Regions from separate parts of the Pedococcus soli genome, predicted to be linked through region 1. Evidence: predicted binding sites of a transcription regulator. Region 1 holds the regulator's gene; each other region holds the start of a gene.
The links. The regulator LexA, encoded in region 1, represses DNA repair genes until DNA is damaged. The targets are predictions, from matches to a motif close to TCGAACANNTGTTCGA.

Region 1 (4,428 bases):
TCGTGTCGGACTCGGCCTGGACTGGCTACTCCTCCCGGATGACCATCCCGCGCGGCGACGCGAACTGGCCCAGCAACTTCCTGCACTTCAAGGACCAGCCCTACCAGCCACCGGCATCCGGGAGCTTCCTCAAGGTCCGGGAGAACGGGCAGATCTACCGGCTGGTCGGGACCACACCGGTCTACGTGAGCACGTGGGCAGCATTCGGCGGTGCCAAGGCCACGATGGCCGTCTCGGCCAGCGCCCTCGCCACCCTGCCGGCCACCATCCCCGACGGGACGTTCATCAAGGGCGCGCAGCGGGCGGAGATCTACCGGATGGCCGGCGGCGCCCCGATCCACGTCTCGGCATGGGCGAACGTCGGCGGAAGCAAGGCCACGACGATCGTCGACCAGGTGGCCATCGACCGGGCCGGTGACGGCGGCGCCTACAACCGCCTGCGAGCGGTGCCTGCCGACACGACGATGCTCCGGACGACCAAGGGCGTCGTGTACCGGATGAGGGGCGGGATCGCCTACTACTCGACCTCGATGCCGATCGCCGAGCTGAGTGAACCGGTCCTCGTCGACCACGTCGCCCTCAGCCGCGCCACCACCACCGGGGCGTTGAAGTACCGACACATCAAGGCCGTGAAGGCCCTACCGAAGATCACGCCGAAACCCTGAGCGCCCCTCACACGGAGATCTCTCCGCGCCGCCCGATGCCGGGTGATGGGTGGGGTGACCTCGCTCAGCCGGCGGCCGGGATGAGCAGCGTCTGCCCGGCGTGGACGTTGGACCCCGTCAGGTCGTTGGCGACCTGGATGCGGGCGACGGCCTCGGTGACCGGCAGCTGCGGCAGCTGGGCCGACGCGACCTCGGAGAGGGTCTGACCGGACTGGACCGTCGTCGAGTGGTCGATGACCGCTGCGGACGCGCCCCCCGAGAGCAGGCTGATCGCGAGGACCACCGCCGTGATGGCCACGGACACGGTGATCGCCAGGCGGCCGGCGCGGGTCAGCCGCAACGGCGCCGCCGGACGGATGACGACGTCCTCACCGGTGGGCACCGAGACGAGCTGCGGGCGCACGGGCCGAACGGGCATCCGCACGGGGGCGGGGGCGACGTCCCAAGCAACTGCTGCACTCATCTGGTCCTCCGTGGTGGTCAGGTGGCCGAAGCCCTTCGAACGGTTGTACGAAGTTCCTCTAGGCTGATTTCTAGCACGCATGTTCGAACTTCTCAAGACACGCCTCGAACACATGTTTGGCACTGACGTTCGAACGCCATACGCTGTGTTCATGCCTCACAGCACACCAGAGGCCACTGACAGTCCCACCCGTCACAGCACTGAGCACGGCGGCATACGCCACCTGACCTGCGGAAACGAGGAAACGGCATGAGCGAGGACAACGTCAAGGAGCTCCCCGACCGCGATCGGGGTGACGGTCTGACCGTCCGCCAGCGCCGGGTCCTCGAGGTGATCCGCAACTCGGTGGACCGCCGCGGGTACCCCCCGAGCCTGCGCGAGATCGGTGAGGCCGTCGGTCTCACCTCCCCCAGCTCGGTGGCCCACCAGCTGTCCACCCTGGAGCGCAAGGGCTTCCTGCGCCGCGACCCCAACCGCCCTCGCGCGATCGAGGTCGTCTCCCCCGACTCGACGGCCGACATGCGCGGCTACCGCGGTGGGGCGAGCGTCGAGGACGAGACGGCGGTGTTCGACGAGACGGGGATGAACGACCGGCGTCCCGAGGCGTCGTACGTCCCGGTGCTCGGCCGGATCGCCGCCGGTGTGCCGATCCTCGCCGAGGAGACCGTCGAGGACGTCTTCCCGCTGCCCCGGCAGATCGTGGGCGAGGGGCAGCTCTTCCTGCTCCAGGTCGTCGGCGAGTCGATGATCGACGCCGCCATCTGCGACGGCGACTGGGTGGTCGTGCGCCAGCAGCCGACCGCCGACAACGGCGACATCGTCGCGGCGATGCTCGACAACGAGGCGACCGTCAAGACGTTCAAGCGCAAGGACGGCAAGGTCTGGCTCATGCCGCACAACGACGCGTTCGAGCCGATCGACGGCGACCACGCCACGATCCTCGGCAAGGTCACGGCGGTCCTGCGCCGAGTCTGAGCCGCGCCCGGACCCACCCAGCCGAGTCCGGGCCGACTGAGCTCTACCGAGCCCTGCCGAGCGCTACCGAGGCCGCGCCCCGGCCGCCCTCCCCCAGCTCCCCCGTGTGCCGCCGTGGACCGACCCCCGCGGCGGCACACGGGTGGTCACCGGGGATCGGGCATCCCGGGCGCGCATGGTTCGGGTGGGACTGGGTACGTTCGGGGTGAAGGCGCAGGTTCCGGACCGGGGCCCGCGCGGCACGCGCCCGGCAACGCCAGGCACCCGGAGAACGAGGTTCACGCATGGGCAAGCACGACGAGAGCGACTACTCCGAGGCCGACCTGGTGGTCAAGGGCCAGGAGGACCACGCCGCCGGTCCGACGGCGGTGGCGGTGTCGATGAAGCGCTCCATCGACCACATGGGCCTCAAGCGGACGGCCCAGACGCTCCTCAAGCTCAACCAGGCCGAGGGCTTCGACTGCATGAGCTGCGCCTGGCCGGACCCCGATCCCGGTCACCGGCACACGGCCGAGTTCTGCGAGAACGGTGCCAAGGCGGTCGCCGAGGAGGCCACCCGCGACCGGGCCACCCCCGAGTTCTTCGCCCAGCACAGCATCGCCGAGCTCGACGCCCACACCGAGCACTGGCTCGGCCAGCAGGGCCGCATCACCCACCCGATGGTCAAGCGTCCGGGCGGGACGCACTACGAGCCGATCGAGTGGGACGAGGCGTTCGACCTCATCGGCGCCGAGCTGCGCTCGCTCGCGAGTCCGGACGAGGCGACCTTCTACACCTCGGGCCGCGCCTCCAACGAGTCGGCGTTCGCGTACCAGCTGTTCGTCCGCGCGTTCGGCACCAACAACCTGCCGGACTGCTCGAACATGTGCCACGAGTCCACGAGCATCGCGCTGCAGGAGTCCATCGGCATCGGCAAGGCCAGCGTCACCCTCGACGACGTGCACACGGCCTCGGTCATCGTCATCGCCGGCCAGAACCCCGGCACGAACCACCCGCGAATGCTGTCCGCCCTCGAGATCGCCAAGGCGAACGGCGCCAAGATCATCTCGATCAACCCGCTGCGCGAGGCAGGGCTCGTGCGGTTCAAGAACCCGCAGAAGCCCAAGGGCGTCGTCGGCCACGGCACGGCGATGGCCGACCTGCACCTGCCGGTGAAGGTCAACGGCGACCTCGCGCTGTTCCAGGCGATCGGGTCGCTGCTCGTCGAGTGGGACGCGCTCGACCACGAGTTCATCGCCACCCACTCGACGGGGTTCGAGCAGTGGCGCGACCACGTCCGCGCCGTCGACTGGGACCAGGTCGTCGAGGTCACCGGGCTGTCCCGTGAGCTCATCACCCAGGCTGCCGAGATGCTGCGCGGGTCGACCCGGACGGTCTACTGCTGGGCGATGGGCCTGACCCAGCACCGCAACGGGGTCGCCACCATCAAGGAGGTCGTCAACCTCGCCCTCGCACAGGGCAACATCGGCCGTGAGGGGGCGGGCCTCCTTCCCGTCCGCGGCCACTCGAACGTCCAGGGCGACCGCACCATGGGCATCTGGGAGCGGCCCCCGGCGACGTTCCTCGACGCGCTCCAGAAGGAGTTCGGCTTCGACCCGCCGCGTGAGCACGGCCTCGACGTCGTGGACTCCCTGCGTGGCATGCGCGACGGCAAGGTCCACTTCTTCATGGGGCTCGGCGGCAACTTCGTGCAGGCCGTGTCGGACACCGACATCGCGATCCCCGCGATGCGCAAGGTCCGCATGACCGTGCAGGTGTCCACCAAGATCAACCGCTCCCACCTCGTCTGCGGCGAGACCGCCCTGATCCTGCCCACCAAGGGCCGCACCGAGAAGGACATCCAGGCCAGCGGGGCCCAGTGGATCTCGGTCGAGGACTCCACGTGCTCGGTGCACGCGTCGCGCGGCCCGCTGGAGCCGGCCAGCCCCCAGCTCAAGTCCGAGGTCGACATCGTCACCCGCATCGCCGAGGCGACGCTCGGGGACCGGTACGGCCTGCAGTGGAAGGCGATGCGCGACGACTACCGCGCCATCCGCCACCACATCGCCAAGGTCGTCCCCGGGTGCGAGGACTACGAGGTCAACGTCCGCAAGCCGGGCGGCATGATCATGCCGCACCCGCCGCGCGACACCCGGACGTTCGACACGAAGACCGGCAAGGCCGAGTTCGTCGCCTCCCCGATCGAGGTGGTGCACGTGCCCGAGGGCCACGTGCTGCTGCAGACGCTGCGCAGCCACGACCAGTACAACACCACCATCTACGGCCTCAGCGACCGCTATCGCGGCATCGAGGGTGGCCGCAAGGTGGTCTTCGTGCACCCCGACG
Region 2 (4,428 bases), 130 kb from region 1:
CGAGCTGCTCGTGGGGCCGTCGTCGCGGGACGAGGTGCTGCTCCGCGCGGCGTTCGGGCTGACGGGCTGACGGGCTGTCCCGGGCGTCCGGGGGCGGGCTTGTGCGTCGAGCGTCGGGCATCCGTGGCCGAGCGTCCGAGGACGGGCGTCGGGGTCGGGTGGCTCAGCTGAGGCAGAGACAGAAGGGGTGACCGGCCGGGTCGAGGAACACCCGGAACGTCGTGCCCGGCTGGTGCTCGTGCTTCGTCGCGCCGATCTCGAGCACTTCGGCCTCGGCCACGTCGAGGTCGTCGACCACCACGTCGAGGTGCATCTGCTGCGGCACGTCCTGACCGGGCCAGATCGGCGCGCGGTAGTTCTCGACCGTCTGGAAGCAGATGCACTGCCCGTACTCCGCCCGCACCTCGAACCAGCCGTCCGAGTCGGTCACCTTCCAGTCGAGGAGGGTGCCGTAGAAGGCGGCGAGCGTCGCGGCGTCGGGGCAGTCGAGGACGATGCTGGGGTATCGGGCGATGGCCATGCCCGCACGGTATCGACGGTTGCGGACACTTCGCGTCCGAATAGGCCAGCGATCCGGCACCCCAGGTGTCGGGGTCCGCATCACGATCCGTGCGCTCGCCCGTCGGCGTGCTGCCTCGTGCGCCCCGACGGATGGGGCCCCGGTACTCAGGGCGTGGACCAGGGGCGTTCTCCGGGTGTCGTGGGTGGGTCGGTCTCCCAGGGGATGAGTCCGTCGGAGACGATCACGAGTCCTGTTCCGTGTGACTTCGTCCTGCGGCCGCTGGTCCGTGAGCGCGTTCTTCTCGGGCTCGGGATGGAGCCAACGGTGTTGCCGGGTGGCGTGCCGTGGGTGAGCTCGTGGTCGGAGGGGAGGGCGAGGTCGTTCCAGGTGGTGGGTCCGCCGCTGGGTGGTTGGTAGGTGCCTGCGGGGACGGGTGGGTCACCGCCTGGTGGTGGGGCGGTCTCGTGGGGTCGGGGTGGTCGGATGGGTAGCCCGTACCGGTTGGTGACGGTGAGTCCGTCGGGGTGGGTGGGGTCGCCGGTGATGGTGTAGTCGCCGCGGTCGATGCCGTCGTGGTGGGTGGTGCAGAGGCTGATCTGGTTGTCGGTGTTCGTGGGGCCGCCGTCGGCCCATGCCTGGAGGTGGTGGATCTCGACGAACCCGGTGGTGGGGCAGCCGGGGAATCGGCAGCCTCGGTCGCGGTCGGTGATGAGGCGGCGGGTGCGGTGGGGCAGGATCCGCATCGCTCGCCCGACGGACACCGGGCGTCCTTCGGTTTCCCAGACGGGTTGGACGGTGCCGTCGCTGATGAACCGGCCGAGCAGGCGCATGGGGATGGCGTGCCCGCCGTTGACCCAGGCGCCGTCGGTGTCGAGGTGCAGGTAGACCCGGTAGTGCGCCGACCGGCTGGTGGAGGTGACCGAGGCAAGTGATCGGGTGGCCATCTCCTCGAGGGCGTCGGCGTAGCTCGGCAAGCCCGCGTAGCGGTCGTCGACTTCGGCGCCGGCATGACGGGACTCGCCAGCCGCCGGGGTGGAGATCGCGGTCGCTTCCGCGTTGGCCGTGCTGGCGGCCTTGTGGCGCAGGAACAGGGCGTCCTTGGCTTCCTTGACGGCCTGTTCGACCAGCGCGCCGATGGTGGCGGGGGCGGAGTAGCGCAGCTGGAACCGGCCGTCGGCGTCGTAGGACATGGCCAGGTCGGGCTTGGCGCAGGCGCGCTGCTCGGCGGCCGACTCGAAGGCGGTGGACGGCAGGGCGGCGGCGTCCAGGTCGCCGAACCCCAGCGTGTGCGGCTCGACGGGCAGATCGCTGCCCGCTGCATCGGTGCCTTGGGCGGCGTGTGCGGCCGGTGCGGGGGCGGCGAACGCGTGGCGGGCCACGGCTCGGCGCAACTGGGTCACCGTCGCGTTCCGGGCGAACTGGGTGACCGAGGCCTGGTGGGTGACGGGGACGTGGCGGGCCAGGACGGCGACCTGGTCCAGGGACAGCTCCCCGGCCTCCAGCGCCACAGCTGCGTCGGTGAGCTCGGTGCGTCGCCTGGCCACGGCGACGATGTCAGCGGCGTGGGCATGGGACAGGCCGGCGCGGACGACGAGGTAGTGCTCAGGTGACTTGAACCCACCCTCGCCCCAGTGCCGGTCGGTCATGACCTCGTCGATGATGTCGACCAGCTCGGCCTGCGCGCGGTTCAACCGACCCGCAACGGCAGCGGTCCGCTCCCACAACGCTTGGTTCCGCACGCCCCAGCCACCGTCCGGATCGGTGTCCGGGTCGGCGGTGAGCGGGCTGACCGACATACCTCTATCGTACACGTGTTCGAACAGTTGGGGAAGGGGTTCAGGAGCGAATTCGCCGTGAGCAGAACCGAATTCGTCGATCGATGCCGGATCGGTGACGAGCTGACCCGGCACACACGACGAACGCGGACCCCGAGGTGGGGTCCGCGTTCGCGAAGGTGGTTCGGCTGCAGGCTCGCTCAGATGTCCCTGGGCTTTCGTTCGACATCTGGCTCGCAGGCTCGCTCAGATGTCCCTGCGCTTTCGTTCGACATCTGGCTCGCAGGCTCGCTCAGATGTCGAAGTACATCTCGAACTCGTGCGGGTGCGGGCGGAAGCGGATCGGGTCGACCTCGTTCTTGCGCTTCCACTCGACCCAGGTCTCGATGAGGTCCTTGGTGAACACGTCACCCTCGAGCAGGAACTCGTGGTCTGCCTCCAGCGCGTCCAGGACGGCCGGCAGCGAGCCGGGGACCTGCTCGATGGCGTCGTGCTCCTCGGGCGGGAGCTCGTAGAGGTCCTTGTCCACCGGCTCCGGGGGCTCGATGCGGTTCTTGATGCCGTCCAGGCCGGCCATCAGCATCGCGGAGAACGCGAGGTACGGGTTGGCCGACGGGTCCGGCACGCGGAACTCGACGCGCTTGGCCTTCGGGTTGTCACCGGTGATCGGGATGCGGATGCAGGCCGAGCGGTTACGGGCCGAGTAGACCAGGTTGACCGGGGCCTCGTAGCCGGGGACCAGGCGGTGGTAGGAGTTCACCGTCGGGTTCGTGAACGCGAGCAGCGCCGGGGCGTGCTTGAGCAGGCCACCGATGTACCAGCGGGCCAGGTCCGACAGGCCGCCGTAGCCGCGCTCGTCGTAGAAGAGGGGCTCGCCGTCCTTCCAGAGCGACTGGTGCGAGTGCATGCCCGAGCCGTTGTCACCGAAGATCGGCTTCGGCATGAAGGTGACCGTCTTGCCGCCCTCCCAGGCGACGTTCTTGACGATGTACTTGAACTTCAGCACGTCGTCGGCGGCCTGCTTCAGCGTGTTGAAGCGGTAGTTGATCTCCTGCTGTCCGGCGGTGCCGACCTCGTGGTGGGCGCGCTCGACCGACAGGCCCGCCTCCTCGAGCGCGAGCGACATCTCGTCGCGCATGTCGGCGAAGTGGTCGGTCGGGGGAACGGGGAAGTAGCCGCCCTTGTAGCGGGTCTTGTACCCCTTGTTGCCACCCTCCTCCTCGCGACCGGTGTTCCACGCGGCCTCGATGGAGTTGATGTAGTAGTAGCTGGCGTTCTGCTTGGTCTCGAAGCGCACGTCGTCGAAGACGTAGAACTCGGCCTCGGCGCCGAAGTACGCGGTGTCCGCGATGCCGGTCGACTTGAGGTAGGCCTCAGCCTTCGCGGCGATGTTGCGCGGGTCGCGGGAGTACTCCTCGCCGGTGAACGGGTCGACGATGGAGAAGTTGAGGATGAGCGTCTTTTCCTTGCGGAACGGGTCGAGGTACGCGCTCGTCGGGTCCGGGACCAGCTTCATGTCGGACTCGTGGATGGCCTGGAACCCGCGGATCGAGGACCCGTCGAACATCTGGCCCTCCTTGAAGAAGTCCGCGTCCAGGCTCTTGGCGGGCACGTTGAAGTGCTGCATCACGCCCGGCAGGTCGCAGAAGCGCACGTCGACGAACTTGACGTCCTCGTCCTTGATGAACTTCAGGACCTCGTCAGCATTGCTGAACAAATTGGGGCCTCCTGTTGGTGGGACGGAGGGGATCCGCCCATGACTGAAACGCTGTCGTCGTCGACCCTAACGGGTCGAGGTTGCCCGGCCATGACCCGAATGTTTCGTGGGTGTTACACCCCCTGCGCCTGCTACCGGGTGGGCGCATAGACTTTCGGTGTGGTCGACCGCAAGGACATCGGGTCCTGGCTCGAAGGGCCGGGTTCGCGCTCAGGCGCCCCCTCGGCATACCCGGGGGAGCGCCTCGGTATGCCGCGCGACGGCGCGGGCTCGCTCGGCCGGTTCGGACGCCGCCTGGTCGGCGTCCTCGTGGACTGGACCGTCTGCCAGCTCATCGCCTTCGCGTTCTTCAGCGTCCCCCTGCCGTTCGCGGGGGTGGCGACCAGCCGCGACACGGCCGTGCTGCTGGGACTGTTCGCGGTGGAGAACCTGCT
Region 3 (4,428 bases), 760 kb from region 1:
AACTTCTTCTTGATCATGGGCCGGACCACCCCGAGCAGCAGCAGCGCCACGACGATTGCGACGACCACCTGCAACGGGAAGGGCACTCCCAGCGCCGAGGCAGCGGAGGCGGCCAGCGCCCCGCCGGCCAGCATCAGGAACACGAAGTCGACCGTGGCGACCTCGATCGCCGCAAGGATCAGGGCGATCCCCAACCACGCCAACCACGGGTTGTCCGCGAAGACGTCCATGAGTGCCCCCTTCTGTTCGTGTGCGGTAACTCTAGGACGAGGGGGATGCCCCAGTCGTTCCTGCGGCGACCTTGAGCCGGGCCGACCAGCGCTCCCCGCGACGCTCCAGCTCCAGCGGCATCCCGAAGGTGGCCGACAGGTTCTCCTCGGTCAGGGTGATCTCGACCGGGCCCTGCGCGACGATCCGGCCCTCGCGCAGGAGCAGCACGTCGGTGAAGTTCGGGGGGATCTCCTCGACGTGGTGGGTCACCAGCACCAGCGCGGGGGCGTCGACGTCGCCCGCCAGCTCGCCGAGCCGGCGGACCAGGTCCTCGCGACCGCCGAGGTCGAGACCGGCCGCGGGCTCGTCGAGGAGCATCAGCTCGGGGTCGGTCATCAGGGCGCGCGCGATCTGCACCCGCTTGCGCTCACCCTCCGACAACGTGCCGTACGTCCGGTCGGCGAGGTGGTCGGCGCCGAGGGCCTGGAGGAGCTCGAAGGCCCGGGCGTGGTCGAAGTTCTCGTACGTCTCGCGCCACCGCCCGACCACGCCGTACGAGGCGGTCACGACGACGTTGTGCACGACCTCGTCGTTGGGGATGCGTTCGGCCAGGGCGGCGGAGGCCAGGCCGATCCGGGGTCGGAGCTCGAAGACGTCGACGGCGCCCAGCACCTCGCCCAGGACGCCGGCGACGCCGCGCGTGGGGTGCATCCGGCCCGAGGCCAGCTGCAGCAACGTGGTCTTGCCCGCGCCGTTCGGCCCGAGGACGACCCAGCGCTGGCCCTCCTCGACCTCCCACGTGAGGTCGTCGAGAAGGGTCGTGTGGCCGCGGACCACACTCACCCCGGCGAACTCAAGGACGTCACTCATGGCACCGGACCCTATCGGCTTAGCATGATCGGGTGCCCGAACTCCCTGCCTCCGTGCGCCTTTCGCTGTGGACCACGCACGCGTGGGCGACCGGCTCGCCCTTGGAGGACGCGGTGCGGCGGGCCCTGCCCGACATCGACCACGTCGACGGCGACCTCGACCGCCTGTCCGTATGGCGCGACCTCGGCGAGCAGGCGCTCCTCGTCTCCCTGCCCGCTCCGGGCGACCTCGCCGGACTCCCCCGCGCGTCGGCCGACGCCCTGGGCGCCGCCGCAGGCGGAGGGGAGGCGGTGTTCGTCCCAGCCCTCGGCGGGATGCTGGTGCCGTCGATCTCGTCGTTCGGGGACGACGCCCGCGGTGGGCTGGACGTGGGCACCCGGGTGGACTGGACCGCATACGACTCCGAACCGGTCCCCCGCCACCGCATCGAGGCGCTCGAGGCGTCGCAGCTCGAGCGGCACCTGCGCGAGGATCTGCGGGTGGCCACAGAGCACCTCGACGCCCTCGGGGGACAGCCGTTCGCCCGGTCGGCAGCGCGGGAGATGGCCGATGCCGCGCTCGGTGGGCGGTGGGGCCTGCCCGGCGGGCTCCCGGGACGAGCGGCTCAGGTGATCGCCCTCGCCGGGACGGTGGGCCACGTCGTCGACGTCGCCATCGAGACCGGTGACGGGGCGTTGAACGCCGCCACGGCAGCGTCCCGGCACTCGCTGCTGCTCAGGTTGCAGCGGGCGGCCGACCACGCGCTGGCCGACGCCACGAACGCCGCGTGCGCCGTGCTGGCCGGCTGGCGACCGGCTTAGGAGGACACTCCTCCGGGCGGGCTCGCCCGCCACGTTCGACGGCCGAAGGTGCGCGTTGACTGGATGGCGAATCAGGTTCTGCTGTCAGCGAATTCGTATCTCTTGGGTGTGGAGAACTCTTCCACCATCTTCGAACACCTGTGCGATAGAGGTATGTCGACCAGCCCACTCGCCACGGCCCCGGACACCGCTCCGGACGGTGGCTGGGGCGTGCGGAACCAAGCATTGTGGCAGCGGACCGCTGCCGTTGCGGGGCGGTTGAACCGCGCCCAGGCCGAGCTGGTCGACATCATCGACGAGGTCATGACCGACCGGCACTGGGGCGAAGGCGGGTTCAAGTCACCCGAGCACTACCTCGTCGTCCGCGCCGGCCTCTCGCATGCCCACGCCGCTGACATCGTCGCCGTCGCCCGGCGACGCACCGAGCTCACGGACGCAGCTGTGGCGTTGGAGGCCGGGGAGATGTCCCTGGACCAGGTCGCCGTCCTGGCCCGCCACGTCCCGGTCACCCACCAGGCCTCGGTCACCCAGTTCGCCCGCAACGCGACCGTCACCCAACTCCGCCGAGCCGTCGCCCGCCACGCCTTCGCCGCCCCGGAACCGATGGCTGAGACAGGGGAGGCCGCGGACGAGGCAGAGTCGGCCGCTGAGCGGCGTGCCTGCGCCAAGCCCGACCTGGCCATGTCCTACGACGCCGACGGCCGATTCCAGCTGCGCTACTCCGCCCCCGCGACCATCGGCGCGCTGGTCGAACAAGCCGTCAAGGAAGCCAAGGACGCACTGTTCCTGCGCCGCCGCGACACCGACAGCGGTGACGCCAGCGACCCCACCCGGACTGGCCGGGCTGCCCCCGTCGACGACCGCTACGCCGGGTTGCCGACCTACGCCGACGCCCTCGAGGAGATGGCCACCCGCTCCCTCGCGGCGGTCACCTCCACCAGCAGGTCGGCGCACTACCGGGTCTACCTGCACCTCGACACGACCGGCGCCTGGGTCAACGGCGGGCACGCCATCCCCTTGCGCCTGCTCGGCCGGTTCATCAGCGACGGGCAGGTCCAACCGGTCTGGGAAACCGAAGGGCGACCGGTGTCCGTCGGGCGGGCCATGCGGATCCTGCCCCACCGCACCCGCCGCCTCATCACCGACCGCGACCGCGGCTGCCGGTTCCCCGGCTGCCCCACCACCGGGTTCGTCGAGGTCCACCACCTCCAGGCATGGGCCGACGGCGGAGCCACGGACACCGACAACCAGATCAGCCTCTGCACCACCCACCACGACGGCATCGACCGCGGCGACTACACCATCACCGGCGACCCCACCGTCCCCGACGGCCTGACCGTCACCAACCGGTACGGGCTCCCCATCAGACCACCCCGACCCCACGAGACCGCACCACCACCAGACGGCGACCCACCCGTCCCCGCAGGCACCTACCAACCACCCAGCGGCGGACCCATCAGCTGGAACGACCTCGCCCTCACCTCCGACCACGAGGCCACCCACGGCACACCACCCCCACCCGGGCTCAGCCTCGCCCCACCACCAGCAGCGCAGACCATCTCCTGGCTCAACGACCCCGACAACCCCGACCGCGGCCTCATCCGCACCAACTGGGGCAACCACTGAAGTGACCGCGGGGCGATGTCAACCGCGGGCGACGCCCGACCCGGTCCGGGCTTCGTCCTCGGTGACGTCGCGAACGACGTCGAGCCGATGGGGTACCTCATCGGACGGTTCGTCGCCATCGTCGATCTCGGCGACGAGGCTGCCGTCGTCGTGCTCGTCGATCGCAACACACCAACCGTCCCGTGTGACCACGTGCCGCTTCTTGTGGAGCGTCCTACGCGGCAGCGAAGCGAGGGCCGCCCACTCCTGGTCGTCCAGGTAGAAGTTGGTGCAGGCGATCGCAGCAGGTCCGTCACTGAGTCGGACCTTGTGTCACAGCTTGCGGGTGACGACGATGTCATCCTCACGCACCTCGCGCAGCCGCAGTCGAGTGCCCGTCAGGTACCGGTCAACGATGTCCTTGGTCACCGTGACGCCCTCCGGAAGCCGCGCCAGGAGGTATCCACGCTCACGCTCGACCACTGAGTACTTGCGCAGATCGGCCACGATTCGAGCCTGGTGCGGGACGGGTCCACGCAAGGTCGGAAACTGGTACCAGCACATCCGCGCGACCTCAGTCGGTGGCGGCTCGGCGGGCGAGGACGTCCTCGTAGACGCGCAGCGTCTGCTCGCCGATGCTGGCCCACGAGAAGGACTCCACCGCACGCTTGCGGCCGGCCAGGCCCATCTGCTCGGCGCGAGAAAGGTCGCTCACGGCCTCGGTGAGGGCGGCGGCGAGGTCGTCGACGAACTTCTGCGGGTCGAGCGGGATGCCGCTGCCGTCCTGGTGCTGTTCGATCGGCACCAGCCAGCCCGTCTCACCGTGGACCACCACCTCCGGGATCCCCCCGGTCGCCGTCGCGACGACGGCGAGCTCGCACGCCATCGCTTCGAGGTTGACGATGCCGAGCGGTTCGTAGATCGAGGGGCACGCGAACACCGT
Region 4 (4,428 bases), 600 kb from region 1:
GTCAAGGAGGTCGCCGAGGCCGGCAAGCTCCCCGTGGTCCTCTTCACCGCCGGCGGCATCGCCACCCCTGCCGACGCCGCGATGATGATGCAGCTCGGCGCCGAGGGAGTCTTCGTCGGCTCGGGCATCTTCAAGTCCGGCAACCCGGCCCAGCGCGCCGAGGCGATCGTCAAGGCCACCACGTTCTTCGACGACCCCGACGTGATCGCCAAGGTCTCGCGCGGTCTCGGCGAGGCCATGGTCGGCCTCAACGTCGACGAGATCCCCGAGCCGCACCGCCTGGCCGAGCGCGGCTGGTGAAGTCAACCGACGGCGGGGCTCAGGCCCCGCCGTCGGGAAGCGTCATCAGGAGCACCGGGCGGTGGGTGGCCGGCAGCCACGGCGGCCTCGCCTCGCCGACCACCTGCCAGCCGCTGCGTTCGTAGAGCCGCACGGCGTTCTCCGTCTCCTGCACCACGTCGAGCACCGGGGTCCTGCCGCTGTCGCGGATGAACCCCACCGCCGTCGCCAGCAGGGCCGCACCGACACCGCGCCCCGTGACGGCATGGTCGATGAACAGGACCGACACCTCCGCGAGCCCGTCCAGCGGGCGGCCGGTACCGGCGCTCCACACCGTCGCCATGTCACCGGGGACCACCGCTGCCACGGCGACGTGCCCCACGACGGCTCCGTCCAGCTCGGCCACCCAGGACCGCAGCTCGCTCGACCGGTGGAGGAACTCCTCGACGGGCATCGGCAGCGGCCAGCGTTGCGGGTAGTCGCTGTGCTCCCGCTGGGCGGCGAGCACGTCGGCCAGGACGGGCAGGTCCTCGGTGGTCCGTGGACGGATGGTCAGGTCGCCGGTCATGCCCCCACGCTAGGGCCGCACCGGCCGCCCGTAGCATTCGCGTCGTGACAGCCCAGCCCACCATCGGTGTCCTCGCCGTCCAGGGAGACGTCCGCGAGCACCTGCATGCCGTGCAGGAGGCGGGTGCCCACGGCACCACCGTGCGCCGCCCGCGGGAGCTCGCCGAGGTCGACGCCCTCATCATCCCCGGGGGTGAGTCGACGACGATGGACAAGCTGGTCCGCGCGTTCGACCTGCACGAACCCCTGCGCGAGCGGTTGGCGGGGGGCATGCCGGCCTACGGCTCCTGCGCCGGCATGATCATGCTGGCGGACAGGATCGCCGACGCCCGACCCGACCAGCAGACGCTCGGTGGCCTTGACATCACCGTGCGGCGCAACGCGTTCGGGCGACAGGTCGACTCCTTCGAGGAGGACATCCACTTCACCGGTCTCGACGACACCGTGCGCGCCATCTTCATCCGTGCGCCCTGGGTCGAGCAGGCCGGCGAGGCGGTCGAGGTGCTGGCCCGTGTGGAGGACGGACCGGCCGCCGGTAGGATCGTCGCCGTCCGTCAAGGGCCCCTGCTGGCCACCTCCTTCCATCCGGAGGTGAGTGGTGACCACCGGGTCCACGGACTGTTCGTGCAGATCGTGCGTGACTACCTGTTGGAGGGCATGGAATGAGTGGCCACAGTAAGTGGGCGACCACGAAGCACAAGAAGGCTGCCATCGATGCCAAGCGCGGCAAGCTCTTCGCCAAGCTGATCAAGAACATCGAGGTCGCGGCCCGCACCGGTGGTGGTGACGTCACCGGCAACCCGACGCTCTACGACGCCATCCAGAAGGCGAAGAAGACCTCGGTCCCCAACAACAACATCGACAACGCGGTCAAGCGCGGGTCCGGTGCGACGGCGGGTGGGGCCGACTGGGAGACGATCACCTACGAGGGCTACGCCCCCGGTGGTGTCGCCGTCCTCATCGAGTGCCTGACCGACAACCGCAACCGCGCTGCCGCCGAGGTCCGGACCGCGCTCACCCGCAACGGTGGGCAGCTGGCAGAGCCCGGCTCGGTCTCCTACGTCTTCGACCGCAAGGGCGTCGTCGTGGTGCCCAAGGGCGACATGTCCGAGGACGACATCCTCGAGGTCGTGCTGGAGGCCGGCGCCGACGAGGTCAACGACCTCGGCGACTCCTTCCAGATCATCTCCGAGGCGAGCGACTTCGTGGCCGTCCGCAAGGCGGTCCAGGACGCCGGCATCGACTACGACTCCGCCGAGGCTTCCTGGGTGCCGAACCTCCAGGTGCCGCTCGACGCCGACGGTGCCCGCAAGATGATCCGCGTCATCGAGGCCCTCGAGGACTCCGACGACGTGCAGGACGTCTTCGCCAACGGCGACATCAGCGACGAGGTCCTGGCCGAGCTCGACGAGGACGAGGACTGACCCCTCCCGCCCACGGACGCCCCGTCCTCCCCGCGTGTTGCTGCGGGGGAGGCGGGGCGTCGTCCGTGTAGCGTTCACCCGAACACGTGTTCGGATGCCCCGGCCCCGGACGTCACCTCGGAGGGAGCAGTGGAGTGCGCGTACTCGGTGTCGACCCCGGCCTCACGCGATGCGGCCTCGGTGTCGTCGACAGTGGTCGCGGCAACCGGCTGACGATGGTCGCCGTCGGTGTCGTGCGCACCCCCGGGGACCGCGACACGGGGGAGCGGCTCGTCTACCTGCAGGACCAGATGGATGCCTGGTTGGACCGGTTCCAGCCCGATGCCATCGCCCTCGAGCGCGTGTATGCCGCCGACCACGTCCCGACCGTGATGACCACCGCGCAGGCCTCCGCCCTGGCCCTCCTCGCCGCCGCGCGCCGCGGGCTTCCGCTCATCACGCACACACCCACCGAGGTGAAGGCGGCCGTGACCGGTTCCGGCCGGGCTGACAAGGCCCAGGTGACGGCGATGGTCACCCGGATCCTCGAGCTCGAGGTGGCACCCAAGCCCGCTGACGCCGCCGACGCCCTGGCGCTGGCGATCTGCCACCACTGGCGTGGCGGCGGGGACCAGCGGCTCGCCCTGGCCGCGGCGTCCGAGCGGGCCCGGCTCAAGGCGGTCGCGACCCGCGCCGCGGAGGGCTCCGCAGCCGTCCCCGGCACGCAGGCCCGCTCCCGCAGGACGGCGGTGTCACGATGATCGCCTCGGTCCGTGGATCCGTCAGGCACATCGGTCTCGACCGCGTCGTCGTCGAGGTCGGGGGAGTCGGCATGCTGCTGCACACCACGCCGGCCACGGCCTCGGCCCAGCACCTCGGCCGCGAAGCCACCCTGGCGACGACCCTGGTCGTCCGCGAGGACTCGCTCACGCTCTACGGCTTCGCGTCCGACGAGGAGCGCGACATCTTCGAGCAGGTCCAGACCGTCTCCGGCGTGGGGCCCCGGCTGGCCCTGGCGATGCTGTCGGTCCTGGCCCCCGACCGGCTGCGCGCCGCGGTCACCGGAGGCGACCTCGCCACCCTGACCAAGGTCCCCGGCATCGGCAGGAAGGGCGCAGAGCGCATCGTCCTGGAGCTGCGCGACAAGATCGGCCTCCCGTCGGGTGCAGCGGGCGCGACGCCCAGCGCGCCCGTCGCGTCGGGTCCGTCGTGGCGCGACCAGGTGACCGAGGCCCTCACGGGGCTCGGGTACTCCGGCAAGCAGGCCGAGGACGCCGTGTCGTCCGTGGCTGCTGCGGCGCCGGCGTCGCCGAACGTCTCCGAGATGTTGCGCGCCGCCCTGCGCGAGCTGGGGCGGTGACGGGTGATGGCTGACGGCTTCTCCTCCGAGATGTACGAGGACTCCTCCCTCGACGCCACGGCCCGGGTCGTCGACCCCGCCGGCAACACCGATGAGCGCCAGGTCGAGATGGCCCTGCGGCCCCGCCGGCTCAGCGAGTTCACGGGGCAGACGCGGGTACGTGACCAGCTCTCGCTCGTCCTCGAGGCCGCCCGTCGTCGTGGCACCCCGCCCGACCACGTCCTGCTCTCGGGGCCGCCCGGCCTCGGCAAGACCACGCTGGCCATGCTCATCGGCACCGAGCTCGAGCGCCCGATCCGCATCACCAGCGGCCCGGCCATCCAGCACGCGGGCGACCTCGCGGCCGTCCTGTCCTCCCTGACCGAGGGGGAGGTGCTCTTCCTCGACGAGATCCACCGCATGTCCCGTTCGGCCGAGGAGATGCTCTACCTCGCCATGGAGGACTTCCGCGTCGACGTCATCGTCGGCAAGGGACCCGGGGCCACCGCCATCCCGCTCGAGCTGCCGCCGTTCACCGTGGTGGGCGCGACCACCCGAGCCGGGCTGCTCCCGGCGCCCCTGCGCGACCGCTTCGGCTTCACCGGCCACCTCGACTTCTACGCCACCGACGACCTCGTGACGATCCTGCACCGCTCGGCCCGCCTGCTGGACGTGGTGGCGGACGCCGCCGGCATCGAGGAGATCGCCCGGCGGTCGCGCGGCACACCCCGCATCGCCAACCGCCTGCTGCGCCGAGTGCGCGACTGGGCCCAGGTGCACGGCCGCCACGTCGTGGACGAGACGGCGGCGCATGCGGCGCTGGCCTTGTTCGACGTGGAC

Region 2: the regulator LexA is predicted to act here: its motif matches at 2,306-2,321, upstream of ACYVKF_RS19325 (HNH endonuclease signature motif containing protein).
Region 3: the regulator LexA is predicted to act here: its motif matches at 2,011-2,026, upstream of ACYVKF_RS16305 (HNH endonuclease signature motif containing protein).
Region 4: the regulator LexA is predicted to act here: its motif matches at 2,349-2,364, upstream of ruvC (crossover junction endodeoxyribonuclease RuvC).

What each region holds. Positions count from the first base shown of each region.
Region 1 covers NZ_BAAGSF010000006.1:982,225-986,652, forward strand. Annotated here, with positions in the region: gene ACYVKF_RS19865 (CHAP domain-containing protein) at 1-665, shown strand, start outside; gene ACYVKF_RS19870 (LysM peptidoglycan-binding domain-containing protein) at 730-1,128, opposite strand; gene lexA (transcriptional repressor LexA) at 1,378-2,103, shown strand; gene ACYVKF_RS19880 (FdhF/YdeP family oxidoreductase) at 2,388-4,428, shown strand, end outside.
Region 2 covers NZ_BAAGSF010000006.1:848,632-853,059, reverse strand. Annotated here, with positions in the region: gene ACYVKF_RS19335 (exo-beta-d-1,3/1,6-glucosidase) at 1-70, shown strand, start outside; gene ACYVKF_RS19330 (VOC family protein) at 164-520, opposite strand; gene ACYVKF_RS19325 (HNH endonuclease signature motif containing protein) at 667-2,298, opposite strand; gene glnA (type I glutamate--ammonia ligase) at 2,570-3,994, opposite strand; gene ACYVKF_RS19315 (RDD family protein) at 4,154-4,428, shown strand, end outside.
Region 3 covers NZ_BAAGSF010000006.1:219,344-223,771, reverse strand. Annotated here, with positions in the region: gene ACYVKF_RS16320 (NfeD family protein) at 1-230, opposite strand, end outside; gene ACYVKF_RS16315 (ABC transporter ATP-binding protein) at 262-1,080, opposite strand; gene ACYVKF_RS16310 (hypothetical protein) at 1,113-1,880, shown strand; gene ACYVKF_RS16305 (HNH endonuclease signature motif containing protein) at 2,034-3,506, shown strand; gene ACYVKF_RS16300 (hypothetical protein) at 3,525-3,698, opposite strand; gene ACYVKF_RS16295 (hypothetical protein) at 3,819-3,992, opposite strand; gene glgA (glycogen synthase) at 4,060-4,428, opposite strand, start outside.
Region 4 covers NZ_BAAGSF010000006.1:380,736-385,163, reverse strand. Annotated here, with positions in the region: gene pdxS (pyridoxal 5'-phosphate synthase lyase subunit PdxS) at 1-300, shown strand, start outside; gene ACYVKF_RS17115 (GNAT family N-acetyltransferase) at 320-847, opposite strand; gene pdxT (pyridoxal 5'-phosphate synthase glutaminase subunit PdxT) at 892-1,512, shown strand; gene ACYVKF_RS17105 (YebC/PmpR family DNA-binding transcriptional regulator) at 1,509-2,270, shown strand; gene ruvC (crossover junction endodeoxyribonuclease RuvC) at 2,405-3,010, shown strand; gene ruvA (Holliday junction branch migration protein RuvA) at 3,007-3,609, shown strand; gene ruvB (Holliday junction branch migration DNA helicase RuvB) at 3,616-4,428, shown strand, end outside.